Regions from separate parts of the Megasphaera vaginalis (ex Srinivasan et al. 2021) genome, predicted to be linked through region 2. Evidence: riboswitches for the same ligand, from Rfam matches in the RefSeq annotation. Region 2 holds a riboswitch; each other region holds the start of a gene.
The links. Region 2 has a riboswitch for S-adenosylmethionine ahead of HMPREF1250_RS03180 (MetQ/NlpA family ABC transporter substrate-binding protein). Riboswitches for the same ligand answer to the same signal wherever they lie in the genome.
Positions count from the first base shown of each region.

Region 1: another riboswitch for S-adenosylmethionine. It lies ahead of HMPREF1250_RS01615 (methionine ABC transporter ATP-binding protein); the one in region 2 lies ahead of HMPREF1250_RS03180 (MetQ/NlpA family ABC transporter substrate-binding protein).
Region 3: another riboswitch for S-adenosylmethionine. It lies ahead of HMPREF1250_RS02915 (branched-chain amino acid transport system II carrier protein); the one in region 2 lies ahead of HMPREF1250_RS03180 (MetQ/NlpA family ABC transporter substrate-binding protein).

Region 1 covers NZ_AWXA01000007.1:85,821-88,084, forward strand. The annotation lists gene HMPREF1250_RS01610 (methionine ABC transporter permease) at 1-178, opposite strand, end outside; gene HMPREF1250_RS01615 (methionine ABC transporter ATP-binding protein) at 159-1,202, opposite strand; SAM riboswitch class I at 1,280-1,375, opposite strand; gene hpf (ribosome hibernation-promoting factor, HPF/YfiA family) at 1,550-2,074, shown strand.
Region 2 covers NZ_AWXA01000011.1:2,160-4,423, reverse strand. The annotation lists gene HMPREF1250_RS03185 (PhzF family phenazine biosynthesis protein) at 1-358, shown strand, start outside; gene HMPREF1250_RS03180 (MetQ/NlpA family ABC transporter substrate-binding protein) at 558-1,376, opposite strand; SAM riboswitch class I at 1,490-1,588, opposite strand; gene HMPREF1250_RS03175 (DUF445 domain-containing protein) at 1,701-2,264, opposite strand, start outside.
Region 3 covers NZ_AWXA01000009.1:3,456-5,719, reverse strand. The annotation lists gene HMPREF1250_RS02915 (branched-chain amino acid transport system II carrier protein) at 1-982, opposite strand, end outside; SAM riboswitch class I at 1,056-1,158, opposite strand; gene HMPREF1250_RS02910 (hypothetical protein) at 1,615-1,902, opposite strand; gene HMPREF1250_RS02905 (DNA polymerase IV) at 1,933-2,264, opposite strand, start outside.

The DNA of each region.
Region 1 (2,264 bases), on a different contig from region 2:
CGACAGTGCCGAGAATACGATTGATGAAACTGTTTTCCAGAATATGGCCTTTCGATGAAGTGACCAAGGTGACGCCGAGAGGGATGCCGATCAAAGAGCCGATGAACGTCGCTACACAAACCATGAATACCGTTTCTTCTATGCCTTGCGTCAGTAATTTAATGATTTCCGGGGACATAACCTAAAACCTCGCTTTCAATGGGTAATTCCTTGATGTATGAAAATGCTGCCGTTTGTGTTTCCATGTCGCCCATAATGACGATGACGAGATACCCGAAGGGCTCGTCCTGGATATAGTCGATGTCGCCGTAGAGGACGCTGACGGCGGCATTTGATTTTTTGGCGATATTCATCACGACCGGATCTTTCGTAATCTCGCCTTTGAAGCGAAGGCGCACGAGCATATTGCGGTCAGGCGCCGGTTGGTCGCTGATGCCCATTTTACGGATTCCCTCGGGGATTTCCGTATTGATAACGGATTTGACGAAGTCCTGCATCGTTTGTGATTGCGGGGCCGTAAAAATATCGACAACCCGCCCTTGCTCTTTAATAACGCCGCCTTCGATAACGGCGACGCGGTCACAGATTTCTTTAATGACCGCCATTTCATGCGTGATCAGGACAATCGTAAGGTTCAGGCTTTTGTTGATATTCTTCAACAAGTCGAGGATCGATTTCGTCGTTTGCGGATCGAGGGCCGATGTGGCTTCATCGCAGAGGAGAATTTTCGGATCGCTGGCCAGGGCCCGGGCGATGCCGACGCGTTGTTTCTGGCCGCCAGATAATTGGGACGGATAATTGTATTGGCGGTCCGTCAGGTCTACGAGATCAAGCAATTCATCGACCTTTTTTTTGATCACCTCTTTTGAGGCTCCGATCAATTCGAGGGGGAAAGCAATGTTGTCAAAAACCGTACGTGAAGACAGGAGATTAAAATGTTGAAAGATCATGCCGATGTTTTTTCTTTCCCGGCGCAACTGGCTGTCGTTCATTGCCGTCAGCTCTTTGGTATTGATAATGACTTTGCCGCTCGTCGGTTTTTCCAGCATATTGATGCAACGCACCAACGTTGATTTACCGGCGCCGCTCTTGCCGATGATGCCGAATATCTCGCCGTCTTCGATCGTCAGATCAATGCCGTTTAAGGCGGTGACCTTCGCCTTGCCGCCGTAAGTTTTGGTGATATTTTCCAGGATAATCACGGTATCAGCTCCTTAAAACACAGTTTGTAAAATAAAAAAAGCCGTCAACAGTTGACGGCGCACCAGAACTAAGCTCATGTCATCTGTCGGAATCTCCGATGGAATTGGCACCTTCCCGAGTGGGGGTTGCCGCAGCTTCATAGGGCCAGTCCCTCTGCTGCTCTGGATGAACAGTATATTATGCTGTTGCCGTTTATCTTATCATGAACGGGAAATGATGTCAAACGGGAGTTGCCGTTTATTGCAAAACTTTCACAGCAGGAATTTGCATGTTGCTGTTGAATATATAAAATATAAGGGGAAATACGGTGCAAGCTTTATTTCCTTTATGAAAGGAAGGGATTTTTATGGCAGCAGTTGTAAGAGGTAAGAATATTGAAATTACTCCGGCATTAAAGGAGTACGTACTGAAGCATGAGAAAAAGGTTACCAAGTATTTCGATAGCGAAGTGAATTTGCAGGCCGTTCTTTCTATTGAAAAAGACACTAAAATTGCTGAACTTACAGTCAAGGTCGACGGCGTCGTGCTGCGGGTTGTAGAACGTAATGACGATATGTATGCCGCAATTGATCTCGGCTTTGACAAGATCGTGCGTCAGATCCATAAATATAAGACAAAAATTGCGCGCCGCATGAAGGGCGATTCCTTCCATGCCGCGTTGGTAGAAGGTCCTGACGCTCCGGAAGAAGAATTTGAAGTTGTCAGAACCAAGAAATTTGCCGCACGGCCGATGGATGTGGAAGAAGCGATTCTGCAAATGAATCTCATCGGTCATGATTTCTTCGTTTTCCTCAACTCTGACACGGATACGATCAGTGTGGTCTATAAACGGAAACATGGTAAATACGGACTTATTGAGCCGGAATTCTGAGCAGTTGATCCCTTGCCTTTGTGGCAAGGGATTTTTTTTGCAAAAAAACATGCTTCTTAAGTATATGTGTATAGTTGACATAGGTATTAGCTATGTTTTCGTTTTGCTTGTATACTGAAAGCAAGATGGAGATAGTAAGATTGAAGGAGAGACAATGAAGAAAAATAAAAAAATTATTTTATAGATTGTA
Region 2 (2,264 bases):
TATGGCGCGGGATCTCGTTTGCATCATGGATGATGAAGATTTCGTTCGACAGGCGGAACCGAATCAGGAGAAGATCCGGGAACTTGACGGGTTGCTGCTGCATATTACGGCTAAAGGCCGGGATTATGATTGTGTCAGCCGCAGCTTTGCGCCGAAGCTCAAAGTGCCTGAAGATCCGGTCTGCGGTTCCGGCCACTGTCATATTTTGCCGATTTGGGCCGCGCGTGAGGGGAAGACGGCGTTGCATGCGTATCAGGCTTCCCAACGAGGCGGCGAGCTGTTTTGCCAAGTACACGGCGACCGTGTTACTTTGTCCGGATATGCCTGCCTGTATTCGACGGCAGAACTGCATGTATAGGTAAGGAAAAGGAGGGGCCCATCTGTTGCTCCTCCTTTTCCTGTGATGTGGCTGCTTTTTTTGCGCGCAAAGATGGCAGCCAGATCGGACCGGACCGACAGACGGCGTCGACCTCTTGGGAGCAGCCTGCGTATAACGGTGATCCTTGCGCGGGCTTTAAGCCAATAAAAAAACACGCTCTGCAGAGCGTGTTTTTTTATTAGAACGCCGGCAAGATGGTGCCTTGGAAGTGTTCTTCAATAAACTTTTTAATCGCTTCCGACTGATAAATGGCGACGACCTTTTTGTACGTTTCATTGTTTGCATCTTCGTCACGAACGACGATGACGTTAGCGTAAGGCGAGTTTTTGTCTTCGACGATGAGCGAGTCTTTTTGCGGATTCAGGCCTGCCGGAATCGCGTAGTTCGTATTGACGCAAGCCAGATCGGTATCGTCAAGAGAGCGGGAAATCTGGGCGGCATCCAATTCGACGAACTGCAAATTCTTCGGATTTTCGACGATATCGGTTACGGAAGCGTCAACGGAATTGCCGTTTTTCAAGGTAATCAATCTTGCCTGCTGCAGCAGAAGAAGTGCGCGCGCACCGTTTGTCGGATCGTTCGGAATGGCGACTTTGGCTCCCGGGGTGACGTCGGCAAGGGATTTGTATTTATGGGAATACGCCGCCATCGGCAAGATGATGGATTTGCCGATAGACGTTAACTTCAGCCCCTGTTTCTTGATGACATTGTCAAGGTAAGGCTGGTGCTGCATGGAGTTCATATCGAGGTCTTTGTCGGCAAGGGCTTTGTTCGGCTGGACATAGTCGTTAAATTCGACGACTTTCAGCGTAATGCCCTGTTTGGCCGCTTCCTTGGCCACTTCTTCCATTACCTCTGCATGCGGTCCTGCCGTTACGCCGACTTTGATTTCTTTTTTTGTAGTATCGGCAGTGTCGGAGCTGCCGCAGCCTGCTGCAAAGATACATGTTGCCGCAATTAGGGCGAGACTGATAACTTTTTTTACGGATACGTTCATTTGATGATTCCCCCTGTATATTATAATGATGAGTATAAATTTCAACCGGCATAGCAGCGTCTTCAAGTGACAAAAGAAAAGCCGTCATGACGATGACGGCTTGTGTATATGCTCCTTCATCTGTCGGTAAAACCGCTGGAATTAGCACCTTTCCCCGAAAGGAGGTTGCCGCAGCTTCACAGGGCCAGTCCCTCTGCTGCTCTTGATGAAAACGGTATGCAGTTGTTGAAAGTAATGATAACGCGTCGCCGCGATCTTGTCAAGAGGAAATGACAGCTCGTCGCATATGACGATTTTTCAAGACGGAAAGTCGTGGCTTTGCGGCTACGTGAAGGCCCAATTACGGATCAGCGGCACGACTAGGGGCTGATAAAGGAAATATAAGAAGGAAAAGACGCAAAAGCCTATGGATGCGCCCACAATGGCTCCGTTGATGCGGATCCACGACAAGTCTTCGCCCAGTTTGTTTTCAAGGAATTCGTTAAATTTCCGCTTGTCAAAAGTTGACAGGACGTCACGGACGGCAATGGCGATGAGACTGTGTTCGTGTTCGAGAAGAATGTTGCAGGCGCGGCAGATCTGTTCATCAAGCCAGTTTTTTACGGATTCATGGGAACGGCAATAGGCAATGTACCGAAAGAACTGCGTTTCCAACATATCCTTCAGTTCCTCCTGTCCTGTCTGACCGCTTGTAAAATAGATTTCAACAGACCCTTGGGTGGCATCTAGCCATTGTTCGAGCGGCAGGGAATCGATGAACTGGTCTTGCCAGTTCTGGACGGCGAAGGCCAATTGACCGCTCATGGAATAGAGAAACAATTCAAACTTGCGGCAGAGCCACTCTTTTTGCGCCGCATCGGCCTGTTCCCAATGATCAAGCCAGATGAG
Region 3 (2,264 bases), on a different contig from region 2:
CCGCCGATACCGCCGCCGTCACGATAACGAAAAAACGATACGACACTCTTCCCGCCGACAGCGCGCTGAAAAAATTGGCGACAGCCGCAATTTGCCCTACAGCCGTCGTCAGACAGGCGAGAACGACAGCTATTCCCATAGGTATCATGACCCAGCCGCCGACGCGCTGAATAATGGCGACAAGTAACGCGGCACGGCCAAGGGACTGTTCATAATCTCCGCTGACACAGGCCCCCATATAAAGAAGACTGCCATAAATAACCAGAAGCAGAATAACCGTAATCAGGCCGCACAACACCATCGCTTCATTGCGCGATTTCCGCGTCGTATACCCCTTGGCCTCGACGGCACCGATAAACAAGGAAGCCATGATGAAGCTGACCAGAACGTCACCGGTATTATATCCGCCCAAGAAAGCATTGACAAAAGCATTCTCCACAACGGGATCTGCCGGCGTCCCCAAGGGAAAAAAGATGCCAGCCGCACCGACAACAATGAGGATCAACGCCAATATCGGAGTCAAATATTTGCCCATCTTATCAAAAACGCTGCCTTCATCAAAGGTAAAAAAATAGGCGACGGCAAAATAAATCAGCACGCCGGCAGTAAAAGGCAGATCGGGAAAATTCCCCTGTACGCCAAGCTGAACGGCCGTCGCGCAAGTCCGCGGAATGGAAACAAAGGTACAGATAATCATTAGCAACGTTAATAAGATATGATACGTGTGCTTGCCGACATGTGCCGTAAGACGCCGCACATCACCGCACCGGTTAATAACCAGAAGCGCAAACACAGGCAACAGAATGCCTGACAAGGACAGCCCGAGCAGTGCCGGAAGAAAAGCGGTCCCGCTGCTCAAGCCCAACTGCGGCGGAAAAATAAGATTGCCGGCGCCGAAGTACGTCGCAAAAAAAGCAAATCCGAGAATAAAAACGTCTCGTAGCCGCACCGTTCGGCCGGCAAGTGTTTTCGTTTCAATCATGACGATTCCCCCTAACGAATGATTGCACAAAAAAATGCGTCATCATAACGATGACGCACCTGCAAAACCCCTATTGTCATCTGTCGCCATCACCGTGGCGCTGGAATTGGCACCTTTCCTTCCGGAAGGTTGCCGCAGCGTCGTCGGGCCAGTCCCTCAGCTGCTCTAGATGCATATTGTAATGAGACTTCTTCACTATATACCGAAAATACTCCCCCGTCAAGCCTATCCTTTTCCGTGCACGTTCTCGCACCAGCCGTTTCCCATGACCAAAATGTGGACAACCGGCTCAAAACATCTGTAAAAAATGGCGTAATTACGCCATTTGTACAATTCTTCACACAAATTTTACCCTTTTCAGGATAACTTATACACAAAATCACAACACCTGTACACAGCCATTTCGCCTCCCGTCAAGATTCCGCCTTATCCTCTCCAATATGCGAATAGCAGGAGATAAGCCACGGCTCTTTCCGCCTGGAGATATCTGAGTTATCCACAATTTAAGCGGTATCTCGTCTCGAAAAGAAGGAGAAAAAGCGGCGAAAAACAGGGCATTTAAAGACTATACACAGACAGGCGCCAAGATTGTATGTAATTTGTGCATAACATATGGCATATGACGAAAAGAATCAATCTACCTTGCGGCTCCAATCAATATGCACACCCAGTTCCATCCAGACCTTCGCCAGCGCCAATCGCATCGTTTCCCAACTGGCGACAGGCCGTTCTTTGATCGTCTCGAAAAAAGACAGATCGACATAGTTGTGAAGCGTCTGGCAGGTCGTCAGGTACTCGTAAACCTTTCGGTTGATCTCGTCATTACAAAGATGAACCTGTACGGTCCGTGTATCTGCATCGTATTGAATATACCCGTTATCATTCGTTCCCGTATGCGCAGCTATTTTGTATATGGCCATCGTAAAAAACCTCCTTCAGTTGCTGACTGTTTATTTTCTCGTCTCTCTATCTTGTGATAATTCCCAAAGAAACCCCTTCATGATCGCTTGTCTGCCGAACCGTTCCTGCAGTCTGTCGATCGCCGCCGTCACCTTTTCCTGTGTTTCCGCATCGTCAGAAAAAAGATCGCCCTGTATTTGCAGCGGCTGCAATTGACTGACCGTCAGCCCTAAAAGCCGTATCGGCTCAAACGCCAGATCTCTGGTAAAAAGCCGTTTGGCCGCAAAATACAACTGCGCTTCCGCGCAAGTCCCCATCGTATCCAGCGTCAACGACCGCGTCACGGTCCGAAACGACGCAAACCGGACCTTGATCGTTATCG